Regions from separate parts of the Streptomyces luteireticuli genome, predicted to be linked through region 3. Evidence: riboswitches for the same ligand, from Rfam matches in the RefSeq annotation. Region 3 holds a riboswitch; each other region holds the start of a gene.
The links. A riboswitch is a leader RNA that binds a small molecule or an ion and turns the genes downstream of it on or off. The one in region 3 is predicted to bind thiamine pyrophosphate.

Region 1 (4,057 bases), 1.5 Mb from region 3:
CGCGTCCACCAGCCGCAGAGTGGCTTCGCGCCGGCGCACGGTCCGGGCGTGCACCAGCAGCAGCACGGCGACGGCGACGAACTGCACCAGGGTGAGCACCGCGGCCGTCGGCAGGTCGAGCAGCTCGGCCGTCTGCTGGTAGATCTCCACCTCCAGCGTGGCGTAGCGCGGTCCGCCGAGGATCTGCACGGTGCCGAAGGAGGTGAAGGTGAAGAGGAAGACCATGAGCGCCGCGGCGGCCACGGCCGGGGCCAGCGCGGGCAGTGTCACGCGGCGCCAGGCGGCGAACCGCCCGGCGCCCAGCACCCGCGCGGCCTCCTCCTGCCGGGGGTCGAGCTGCGCCCAGAGACCGCCCACGGTCCGTACGACAACGGCGTAGTTGAAGAAGGCGTGGGCGATCAGGATCGCCCAGACCGTGGTGTCCAGGCGGACGCCCCACAGCTCGTCGAGCAGCCCGCCGCGGCCGAGCAGGGCCAGGAACGCGGAGCCGGTCACGACGGTCGGCAGCACGAACGGGACGGTGACCACCGCCCGCAGCAGCGCCTTGCCGGGGAAGTCGAAGCGCGCGAAGACATATGCGCCGGGGAGCGCGAGCGCCAGCGTGAGCGCCGTGGAGGCGGCCGCCTGCCAGGTGGTGAACCACAGGACATGGGCGGTCGCCGGGTCGGTGACCACCTCGCCGATCCGGCCGAACTGCCAACGGCCGTCGGCTTTCAGGCCCCGCGAGACGATCGCGGCGACCGGGTAGGCGAAGAAGACCCCGAAGAAGGCAAGCGGCAGGGCCATCAGCCCGAGCCGGACCGCCGTCCTCCGGGTCCCCCGGGCCTTCGGTGCGGCTACTTCAGGACGAGCGAGGACCATGCCTTGACCCACTGGTCGCGGTTCTTCGCGATCTTCTCGGGGGCGAGCGTCCAGGGCGAGTCGACCTTCGCGCCGTACGCGGTGAACACCTCGGGCAGTTTGGCGTCCGGGTTCACCGGCTTGACGAACATGCTGAGCGGCATGTCCTCCTGGAACTTCCGGCTCAGCAGGAAGTCGAGCAGCGCCTTGCCGCCCTCGGCGTTCTTCGCGCCCTTGAGCAGCCCGGCGAACTCGGTCTGCCGGAAGCACGTCCCGGTCGCGACGCCGGTCGGGCCCTCCTTGGGCTTGTCCTTCATGTCCAGCACCTCGGCGGGCGGGCTGGAGGCGTACGAGACGACGAGCGGCCGGTCACCCTTGGCCTTCCGGCCGGCGGCGGAGCCGGAGAAGCGGTTGTTGTAGGCCTGCTCCCAGCCGTCGACGACCTCGACGCCGTTCTCCTTGAGCTTCTTCCAGTAGTCCTGCCAGCCCTCGTCGCCGTACTTGGCGACGGTGGCCAGCTGGAAGGCGAGCCCCGGCGAGGAGGTCGCGGAGTTCTCGGTGACAAACAGGCCCTTGTACTCCGGCTTCACCAGGTCGTCGAGGGTCTTCGGCGGGTCCAGCTTGTGGTCCGCGAAGTAGGCGCGGTCGTAGTTGACGCAGATGTCACCGGTGTCGACCGGCGTCACCCGGTGCTCGCCTGCGTCGAGTTGGAGGTCCTTGGGGACCCGGTCCAGGCCCTTGGCCTCGTACGAGGCGAAGATCCCGTTGTCGAGCGCGCGGGAGAGCAGCGTGTTGTCCACGCCGAAGAACACGTCGCCCTGGGGGTGGCTCTTGGAGAGGATCGCCTGGTTGACCGCCCGCCCGGCGTCCCCGCTCTTGAGCACGGAGACCTTGTAGCCGGTCTCCTTGGTGAACTCGTCGAGCACCTGCTTGGAGGCGACGAACGAGTCGTGCGAGACCAGGGTGACCGTCTTGCCGCCGTCGGACTCCTTCGAGCCGCCGGAGCTCCCGCAGGCGGCGAGCGCCGGGAGGGCGAGCGCGGCGACGGCGGCCGCGCCCAGGGCACGCCGGAGGGTGGTGTTCATGGTGGTGCTGACTCCCTACGCCGGTACTAACCGGATCAGGTCCGAGGGTCTGCGGGCCGTGCCGCACTCTCAGCGCCGAGGCGCTCCCCTGTCGGAATGTTCATTTGTGCGAATGCACCGTACCAGTGCGGGGGCTCAGCGCTCCGTGGCGGCCAGCTGGCCGCACGCGCCGTCGATCTCCTGGCCGCGCGTGTCCCGGACGGTCACCGGCACGCCGTGGGCCGCGATCGCCTCGACGAACGCCCGCTCGTCCTCCGGCCGCGAGGCCGTCCACTTCGAACCCGGCGTGGGGTTGAGCGGGATGAGGTTGACGTGCACCCGGCGGCCCTTGAGGAGCCGGCCGAGGAGGTCGCCGCGCCACGCCTGGTCGTTGATGTCGCGGATGAGCGCGTACTCGATGGAGATCCGGCGGCCGGACTTCTCCGCGTACTCCCAGGCCGCGTCCAGGACCTCGCGGACCTTCCAGCGGGTGTTGACCGGGACGAGGGTGTCGCGCAGCTCGTCGTCCGGGGCGTGCAGCGAGACGGCGAGGCGGCACTTGAACCCCTCGTCGGCGAAGCGGTGCATCGCCGGGACGAGGCCGACGGTGGAGACGGTGATGCCGCGCTGCGACAGGCCCAGGCCGTCCGGCTCGGGGTCGGTCAGCCGGCGGATGGCGCCGACGACGCGCTTGTAGTTGGCCAGCGGCTCGCCCATGCCCATGAAGACGATGTTGGACAGCCGCGCCGGGCCGCCGGGCACCTCGCCGTCGCGCAGGGCGCGCATGCCGTCCACGATCTGGTGGACGATCTCGGCGGTGGACAGGTTGCGGTCCAGCCCGGCCTGGCCGGTGGCGCAGAACGGACAGTTCATGCCGCAGCCGGCCTGGGAGCTGATGCACATGGTGACCCGGTCCGGGTAGCGCATCAGGACGGACTCCACGAGCTTGCCGTCGTGCAGACGCCACAGGGTCTTGCGGGTGGTGTCGTCGTCGCACGAGATGGTGCGCAGCTCGGTCATCAGCTCCGGCAGCAGCTCGCCGGCGAGCTTCTCGCGCGCGGCGGCCGGGATGTCGGTCCACTGGGCCGGGTCGTGGGCGTACCGCGCGAAGTAGTGCTGGGACAGCTGCTTCGCCCGGAAGGGCTTCTCGCCGATGGCGGCGACGGCCTCCTTGCGCTCGGCGGGCGAGAGGTCGGCGAGGTGCCGCGGGGGCTTCTTGGCTCCGCGGGGGGCGACGAAAGTCAGTTCTCCGGGCTTAGGCATGATGCATCCAGTGTCGCAGATGCGCGGACGGGGCCCGCCGTCCTGTGGACGACGGACCCCGTCGAGGAAAAACCGCAGCTCAGGCGCCTACGAACACCACCAGCAACAGCCACACGACCGGTGCCGTCGGCAGCAGCGAATCCAGACGGTCCATGATCCCGCCATGGCCCGGCAGCAGCCGGCCCATGTCCTTGATGCCCAGGTCACGCTTGATCATCGACTCGCCGAGATCGCCCAGCGTGGCGCTGACCGCGACCGCGAGGCCCAGCAGCAGACCATGCCACCACTGCCCGCCGTCGATCAGGTACTGCAGGCACAGCGCGCCCGCCGCCATGGCGAACAGCACCGCGCCGACCAGGCCCTCGCGGGTCTTGCCCGGGCTGATGCGCGGCGCGAGCTTGCGCTTGCCGAAGCGCCAGCCCACCGCGTAGGCACCGGTGTCGCTGACCACCGTGAGGATCAGGAAGGTCAGCACCCGCCAGGCACCGTCGTCCGCGGCCAGCATCAGGGCCACGAAGGTGGCCAGGAACGGCACGTAGAACGCGGCGAAGATGCCCGCCGTGACGTCCTTGAGGTAGTCGTCCGGCGGCTCGGTCATCCGCCACACCAGCACGGCCAGCGCCGTGAAGGCCATGGCGACCCATGCGCCCTCGGAGCCGTTGACGTACCCCGCGACGGTCATCGCCGCACCGCCGATGGCGAGCGGCACCAAGGGCGCCTTGATCCCCTTGCGCTCGGCGAGCCGCGAGGTCAGCTCCCACAGCCCGACGACCACGGCGATCACGATCACACCGAGGAAGACGGGCTTGTAGATGAACAGCGAGGCGACGATGACCGCGCCGAGGCCCAGTCCCACCCCTATCGCGGCACGCAGGTCACGTCCCGCGCTC
Region 2 (4,057 bases), 1.8 Mb from region 3:
CGCCGGATGGGCTGGGTGTGTGCCCCGGTCCCGCCCTTTCACCGTTTCTTCCGGGGAGACCCCGGACCCCGTCCGCCCTCCGGGCGGAGTCCTCAAACGCCGGACGGGCTGGTTTGTGCGCCCGGGCGCGAATTTCAGCCCGTCCGGCGCTTGAGGACGAGCGGCGGAGCCGCGACAAACGGGGGCCAGGGGCGGAGCCCCGGAAGCAGGGGCGCAGCCCCCGCCCCACCGCGCGGCAGCGCGGTGCCGGGCCGAGGGGGCGGAGCCCCCGGAAGAAACGGTGAAAGGGCGGGCCAGGGGCAAACCCTCACACCACAGCCGCCTTCAGCGGCACCCCCGCATCCCCCACCCTCCCCCGATCCAGCACAGCCCCCCGCTCGATCAGCTTCCGCCCCTGCGCAAGATCCCGCGGCCGCCCCACCGCCAGCAACGCCACCAGCACACCACCCCGCAACCAGCACACCGTCCACGCCGCACCCGCCGGATCGCCGCGCCACACCAGCTCGTCATCGTCCGCATGGTGACCCGCGTACTGCACGAAACGGCCGAACTGCTCGGACCAGAAGTAAGGCACGGGGTCGTAGACGCCCTCGTCCGTCTCCGTCCCGGCGCCGACGATGTTCGCGGCCACCGCCTTCGGCCCCTGGAGCGCGTTGTCCCAGTGGTGGACGAGGAGCCGCTCCCCGTAGCGGGCGGACGGGAAGGAGGCGCAGTCGCCGACCGCGTAGACGTCGGGCAGGGACGTCCGCAGCCGGTCGTCCGTGGCGACGGAGCGGTCGGGCGCGAGTTCGATCCCCGAGCCGGCCAGCCAGCCGGTCGCCGGGCGGGCGCCGACGCCGACGACGATCGCGTCGGCGGACAGCCGCGTCCCGTCCTCCAGCACGACCGCGCCCTCCTCCAGCGCCGCCACCCGCGCCCCGGTGAGCAGCCGGGCGCCGGCGTCGGCGTACCAGCCGGTCATGTGCGCGGCGACCTCCGCGGGGACGGCGCCGGCCAGCGGGCGGTCCGCGGCCTCGACGACGGTCACCTCGCAGCCCGCCTCCCGTGCCGCGGTGGCGAGTTCCGCGCCGATCCAGCCGGCCCCGACGGCGACGATCCCGCGCTGTTCGACCAGCAGCGGGCGCAGCCGCTGCGCGTCGTCCAGGGTGCGCAGCAGATGGACGCCGGGCACGTCCTCGCTGCCGGGCAGCCGGACCGGCTCCGCGCCGGTGGCGACGACGAGCACGTCGTAGTCCACCGGGCCGCGCGCGGTGTCCAGTTGGTGGTCGGCGGCCCGCAGCCCGGTGGCCTCGACGCCGAGTTCGACCTCGACGCCGAGGGAGGCGAAGTCGACCTCGAAGGCGGAACCCTCCGCCTTGCCGAGCAGGACGGCCTTGGACAGCGGCGGCCGGTCGTACGGCTGGTGGGGCTCGGCGCCCAGCAGCCGGATGCGGCCGGCCCAGCCCTGTTCGCGCAGGGCGACGGCGGTCTGCACCCCGGCCATGCCGGCGCCGACGATAACGACGTTCATCTGGTGGTCATGGTCACTCACCCGATCACTGTGGCATCCCCGCTCCGTGGAAAGCGAGGGACTCCTCGTTCCACGATCACCCACCGTCTTCCGGCCGGTCGACGGCCCGTACTAGGGTGGCCGGTGCACAAGCACTCGCGGGAGCCCGGACGGACCGGGCTGAGAGGGAGGCTGGACGGCCTCCGACCGTACGAACCTGATCCGGGTCATGCCGGCGAAGGGAGGGGCTCGAACGCCCATGCATGTTTCTGCCCGAAGCAGTACGTACGACGTCCTGGTGATCGGCGGCGGTGTCATCGGCCTGGTCACGGCCTGGCGGGCGGCCCGACGCGGGCTGTCCGTCGCGGTCGCCGACCCGGCGCCCGGCGGCGGCGCCGCGCGGGTCGCGGCCGGGATGCTGGCCCCCGTCACCGAACTGCACCACGGCGAGCAGGAGCTGCTCGCCCTCAACCTGGCCTCGGCGCGCCGCTATCCGGCGTTCACCGCCGAGCTGGAGGAGGCCGCCGGCCGGGAGACCGGCTACCGCGCCTGCGGCACGCTGGCCGTCGCCTTCGACGCGGACGACCGGGCGCACCTGCGCGAGCTGCACCTGCTCCAGCAGCGCTGCGGCCTGGAAACGCAGTGGCTGACGGGACGTGAGTGCCGCCGTCTGGAGCCGATGCTGGCGCCCGGCGTCCAGGGCGGGCTGCGGGTGGACGGCGACCACCAGACCGACCCCCGGCGGCTGACCGGGGCGCTGCTGACGGCCTGTGAGCGGGCCGGGGCGGCCTTCCACCGCGCCGAGGCCGTACGGATCGTCCGGAACGGCGACCGGGTCACCGGGGCGGAGCTCTCCGACGGCGGCCGGGTGACGGCGGGCCAGACGGTGCTCGCCGCCGGGAGCTTCAGCGGCCGGCTGGCCGGGCTGCCGGAGGAGGTGCTGCCCCCGGTCCGGCCGGTCAAGGGCCAGATACTGCGGCTGCGCGTCCCGGCGGCGTACCGCCCGTTCCTCTCCCGCACCGTGCGGGCGGTGGTGCGCGGCGGGCAGGTCTACCTGGTGCCGCGCGAGAACGGCGAACTGGTCGTCGGCGCGACCACCGAGGAGCTCGGCTGGGACACCACCGTGACCGCGGGCGGGGTCTACGAGCTGCTGCGCGACGCGCACGAGCTGGTGCCCGGGATCACCGAGCTGCCGCTCGTCGAGACCACGGCCGGGCTGCGCCCCGGCTCCCCGGACAACGCGCCGCTGCTCGGCCCGACCGCCCTGCCCGGCCTGCACACCGCCACCGGCCACCACCGCAACGGCGTCCTGCTGGCGCCGCTGACCGGGGACGTCATGGCCGAGGTGCTGACCGGCGGGCGGCCGCCCGCCGAGGCCCTTCCCTTCTCCCCCCTGCGCTTCTCTCCGTCCCTCCAGGAGCAGTCCACATGACCGGCACCATGAGCCTCACCCTGTCCGTCACCGTCAACGGGGAGCAGCGTGCCGTCGCGCGCGGCACCACCCTGGACGCGCTGGTGGCCGGGTTCACCGACGCGCGCGGCGGAGTGGCCGCCGCCGTCAACGAGCACGTCGTCCCGCGCGGCCGGTGGACCGCCACCGAGCTCGGCGAGGGCGACCGCGTCGAGATCCTCACCGCCGTGCAGGGGGGCTGACGATGGCCGACGACATCCTCACCATCGCCGGGACCCCGTTCACCTCCCGGCTGATCATGGGCACGGGCGGGGCGCCCAGCCTGGACGTGCTGGAGCGGGCCCTGCTGGCCTCCGGCACCGAGCTGACCACGGTCGCGATGCGCCGCCTCGACCCCGCGGTGCGCGGCTCCGTGCTCTCCGTGCTGGAGCGGCACGGGATCCGGGTGCTGCCCAACACCGCCGGCTGCTACACCGCGGGCGAGGCCGTGCTCACCGCGCGGCTGGCCCGGGAGGCGCTGGGCACCGACTGGGTCAAGCTGGAGGTGATCGCCGACGAGCGCACCCTGCTGCCCGACCCGATAGAGCTGCTGGACGCGGCCGAGATCCTGGTGGACGACGGCTTCACGGTGCTCCCCTACACCAACGACGACCCGGTGCTGGCCCGCCGCCTGGAGGACACGGGCTGCGCCGCGATCATGCCCCTGGGCTCGCCCATCGGCTCCGGCCTGGGCATCCGCAACCCGCACAACTTCCAGCTCATCACGGAACGGGCCGGCGTCCCGGTGATCCTGGACGCGGGCGCCGGCACCGCCTCGGACGCGGCGCAGGCGATGGAGCTGGGCTGTTCGGCGGTGATGCTGGCCTCGGCGGTGACCCGGGCCCAGGAGCCGGTGCTGATGGCGGAGGCGATGCGGCACGCGGTGGAGGCGGGCCGGCTGGCCCACCGCGCGGGCCGCATCCCCCGCCGGCACTTCGCGGAGGCGTCGTCGCCGGTGTCCGGGCTGGCGGCCCTGGACCCGGAGCGCCCGGCGTTCAGCGCCCGCTGAGTTCCCGCAAAGACGGTGACAGCCCCGTACGGACGTACGGACGTACGGGGCGTCCTGGATGGCTCGTAGACTCGTTGACCGTGGATACGACCCTGCCGGACCCCCTCGT
Region 3 (4,057 bases):
GAGCGCAGATGCCCGGCGAACACGTTGTGCACCCGCTCCGGCATGTGCCTCTGCTGGTCGAGGAAGCGGCGGGCGGCATTGGCGATGGAGACGAAGTCGTCGCCGACCTTGAATATCACCACGCCGTGAACCTTGAGCGGGATGCCCTGGTTCGTCACGCAATCCACATTCAGCTCGGCCTCGTTGAGATCGAGGGACAGCTTGCGGACCACCTGCACACCGGGCAGCACCAGCGTGCCGCGCCCGGTGACGATCCGGAAGCCCATCCCCTCGCCGAGGCCCTCCACACGGTGCCTGGAACCGGAGATGACCAGCGCCTCGTTCGGCTCGGCGACCCTCCACATCAGCTTGAACAGCCCGACCACGACGGCGACGGCCACGACCACGGCCCCCGCCAGGATTCCGATGAACACGTCCCGTTCCCCCCTCGTCCTCGTGGACCCACGGGCTGCCGTACATGTCCCGTGCGTCGCACGTCCCGTGCGCTACGACGGCTCCGGTGCCGCCCGCGGTTCAGCGATAGGCCGCCGTCACGTACACCGTGCGCGGCGGCTGGTGCTCCACGACCACCACCAGCGTGCCCGGGGACATGCGCTCGCCCTCCTCCGCCGCGTACGCCAGGAACGCCTCGGCGCCGCCGCGCACCCGGAGCATCACCTCCCCGACCAGCCCGGGGCCGATCGCACCCGTCACCCTGCCCAACTCGCCGATCACGGCAGCCCCCCCGCCTACGTCGCCGCATCCTCATCGCCGCGCCTTCATCGCCGTGCCCGGCGGCGTCGTCCTCCCCCGGACCTCGCACGGCCCCCCGCCGCGGGGCGGGAACCCGTGGTCACAGTGTGCCGGTCGGCACTGACAACGAGCGCCGCCAGCACCGTCGTCACCGGTACCGAGAGCACCAGGCCGATGCTGCCGACCAGCGTCCGCACGATCTCTTCGGCCACCACCTCGCTCGTGGCCACCGTGCCCACCCCGCTGTCCGCGATCGAGAACAACAGGAGCAACGGCAGTGACGCACCGGCGTACGCCATCACGAGCGTGTTGACGACAGAGGCGATATGGTCCCGCCCGATGCGCATCGCCGCACCGTACAGTTTCCGCCAACTCGCGTGCGGGTCCGCCTCCTTCAGCTCCCACACCGCGGAGGTCTGGGTGACCGTCACGTCGTCCAGCACGCCCAGCGAACCGATGATGATCCCCGCGAGCAGCAGTCCCTTGATCTCGATCCCCGGATAGAGGCCGTGCACCAGGCCCGTCTGGTCGTCGGTATTGCCGGTCAGGTGCGCCCAGTCGATGAACCCCGCCCCCAGCAGGCCGATGACCAGCAGCGAGGTGAGCGTCCCCAGAACGGCCACGGACGTACGGGCGTTGAGGCCGTGGCACATGTAGAGCGCGATCAGCATGATCGCGCTGCCGCCGACCACGGCCACCAGCAGCGGGTCCGAACCCTGGAGCACGGCCGGCAGGATGAACAGCGTCAGCACCCCGAAACTGATGGCGAGGGCCACCAGCGCGAAGACTCCGCGCAGCCGTCCGATGACCACTACCGCCAGGGCGAACATCCCGGCCAGCAGGGCCATCGGCACGTCCCGGTCCACATCCGTGACCGAATAGCGCAGGTTCTCCGGCGCCTTGGGCGCATAGGCGAGCACGACCCGCTGCCCCACGGTGTACTGCCGCGGCGCGCCGGGGTGCACGACCTCGGTGAACGAACGCCCCTTGTCCGGACCGGAGGTGACCTCGACGACCGCCGACCGGCAGGAACTCCGCTCGGCGGCGCCCGGACCCGTCGCCCCCTGCTGTCCCTGCGCCCCCGCCTGTCCCGGCCGGCCTGCCTGCCCCGGTTGACCCGTACCGGGGGTGGCGCAATCCGTCTCCTCCACCTTCACCACGCGCCCCGACTCCATGTGCTGGTCGAGGCCGACGCCGGTGTGCTGGTGCGGCGGCGCGCCCCCCGGCCAGAGCACGACGAGCCCCACCGCGACCGCGGCGGCGAAGGGGATCAGCACGGCCGCGATCACCTTGCGCAGATGCGCGGAGACGGGCGCGGCCGGGCCATGGCTGTGCCCATGCCCGTGCCCATGCCCATGGCCGTGTCCATGGCTGTGTCCATGGCTGTGCGCGTGCCCGTGTCCACGGCTGCCGTGCTCCTGGCCGTTCCCGGGGCCGTCCTCAGGGGCGTTCCCACGGTTGTTCCCCCGGCCGTGACGTCCCTGGCCGGGGGAGGGCTGCCGAGGGGGCGGCAGTGGATCGCTGGTGCTCATCGCCCGATCATCGCAACCCCCTCTGGCCCTCCGGCGCGGGAAGGCGCTAGCGTTGTGGCACCTTTGCAATCGCGGGAGCTCGGAGCACCGGGCTGAGAGGGCGCTGACCTCCGTACGAACGGTACGGGAACCGCTGCGTCGACCGCCGAACCTGTTACCGGGTAATGCCGGCGTAGGGAGTTACGGTCTCATGACCACGCAGGACGCACGCACGTCTGCCGACCCGTCCGTCGAGGGGCAGGCAGGGGAGCGAAACGGGCAGACCGGACAGATCGGTTGGCACAAGGACTACGTCACCGGCTCCCGCCCGGACCTGAGGGTCCCGGTGCGCCGGGTCCACCTCACCAACGGCCGCGACGTCCGCCTGTACGACACCTCCGGCCCGTACACGGACCCGGCCGTCGACACCGATGTCCGCCGGGGCCTCGCGCCGCTGCGCGAGAACTGGATCATCGGGCGCGGCGACACCGAGGAGTACGCGGGGCGGCCCGTGCGCCCCGAGGACGACGGCATCAAGCACACCTCGCCGCGCGGCGGCCTCAGGAACCTCGACGCGGTCTTCCCGGGCCGGCCCCGGCTGCCGCGCCGGGGGCGCTCCGGCGCCGCCGTGACCCAACTCGCCTACGCCAGGCGGGGGGAGATCACCGAGGAGATGGAGTACGTCGCCCTCCGGGAGGGCGTCTCCCCGGAGACCGTCCGCGAGGAGATCGCGGCCGGGCGCGCCGTGCTGCCTGCCAATGTGAACCACCCCGAGACCGAGCCGATGATCATCGGCAAGAAGTTCCTGGTCAAGGTGAACGCCAACATCGGCAACTCGGCCGTCACCTCCTCCATCGAGGAGGAGGTCGAGAAGATGACCTGGGCCACCCGCTGGGGCGCGGACACGGTGATGGACCTGTCCACCGGGCGCAACATCCACACCACTCGTGAGTGGGTGCTGCGCAACTCGCCCGTTCCCATCGGCACGGTGCCGCTCTACCAGGCACTGGAGAAGGTGGACGGCAGGGCCGAGGAACTCACCTGGGAGATCTACAAGGACACGGTCATCGAGCAGGCCGAACAGGGCGTGGACTACATGACCGTCCACGCCGGCGTCCTGCTGCGCTACGTCCCGCTGACCGCCCGCCGCAAGACCGGCATCGTCTCCCGCGGCGGCTCGATCATGGCCGCGTGGTGCCTGGCGCACCACAAGGAGTCGTTCCTCTACGAGAACTTCGAGGAGCTCTGCGAGATCCTCGCGGCCTACGACGTGACGTACTCGCTCGGCGACGGCCTCCGCCCCGGCTCCATCGCGGACGCGAACGACGAGGCGCAGTTCGCCGAGCTGAGGACCCTGGGCGAGCTCAACACCATCGCCAAGCGGCACAACGTCCAGACGATGATCGAGGGCCCGGGCCATGTCCCGATGCACAAGATCAAGGAGAACATCGACCTCCAGCAGGAGATCTGCGAGGAGGCCCCGTTCTACACCCTCGGCCCGCTGACCACGGACGTCGCCCCGGCCTACGACCACATCACCTCGGGCATCGGCGCCGCGATGATCGCCTGGTGGGGCACGGCGATGCTCTGCTACGTCACGCCCAAGGAGCACCTGGGTCTGCCGGACCGTGACGACGTGAAGACCGGCGTCATCACCTACAAGATCGCCGCGCACGCCGCGGACCTGGCCAAGGGCCATCCCGGCGCCCAGGAATGGGACGACGCCCTCTCGGACGCCCGTTTCGAATTCCGCTGGGAGGACCAGTTCAACCTGGCCCTCGACCCGGACACGGCCCGCGCCTTCCACGACGCGA

Region 1: another riboswitch for thiamine pyrophosphate. It lies ahead of AB8735_RS27055 (thiamine ABC transporter substrate binding subunit); the one in region 3 lies ahead of thiC (phosphomethylpyrimidine synthase ThiC).
Region 2: another riboswitch for thiamine pyrophosphate. It lies ahead of thiO (glycine oxidase ThiO); the one in region 3 lies ahead of thiC (phosphomethylpyrimidine synthase ThiC).

What each region holds. Positions count from the first base shown of each region.
Region 1 covers NZ_CP167927.1:5,984,737-5,988,793, reverse strand. Annotated here, with positions in the region: gene AB8735_RS27060 (ABC transporter permease) at 1-786, opposite strand, end outside; gene AB8735_RS27055 (thiamine ABC transporter substrate binding subunit) at 837-1,925, opposite strand; TPP riboswitch at 1,921-2,025, opposite strand; gene rlmN (23S rRNA (adenine(2503)-C(2))-methyltransferase RlmN) at 2,061-3,167, opposite strand; gene AB8735_RS27045 (phosphatidate cytidylyltransferase) at 3,247-4,057, opposite strand, start outside.
Region 2 covers NZ_CP167927.1:2,637,803-2,641,859, forward strand. Annotated here, with positions in the region: gene AB8735_RS11115 (NAD(P)/FAD-dependent oxidoreductase) at 308-1,510, opposite strand; TPP riboswitch at 1,638-1,750, shown strand; gene thiO (glycine oxidase ThiO) at 1,749-2,921, shown strand; gene thiS (sulfur carrier protein ThiS) at 2,930-3,142, shown strand; gene AB8735_RS11130 (thiazole synthase) at 3,145-3,948, shown strand; gene pknB (Stk1 family PASTA domain-containing Ser/Thr kinase) at 4,029-4,057, shown strand, end outside.
Region 3 covers NZ_CP167927.1:4,437,851-4,441,907, forward strand. Annotated here, with positions in the region: gene AB8735_RS19740 (SPFH domain-containing protein) at 1-344, opposite strand, end outside; gene AB8735_RS19745 (hypothetical protein) at 514-714, opposite strand; gene AB8735_RS19750 (YibE/F family protein) at 759-2,264, opposite strand; TPP riboswitch at 2,326-2,460, shown strand; gene thiC (phosphomethylpyrimidine synthase ThiC) at 2,455-4,057, shown strand, end outside.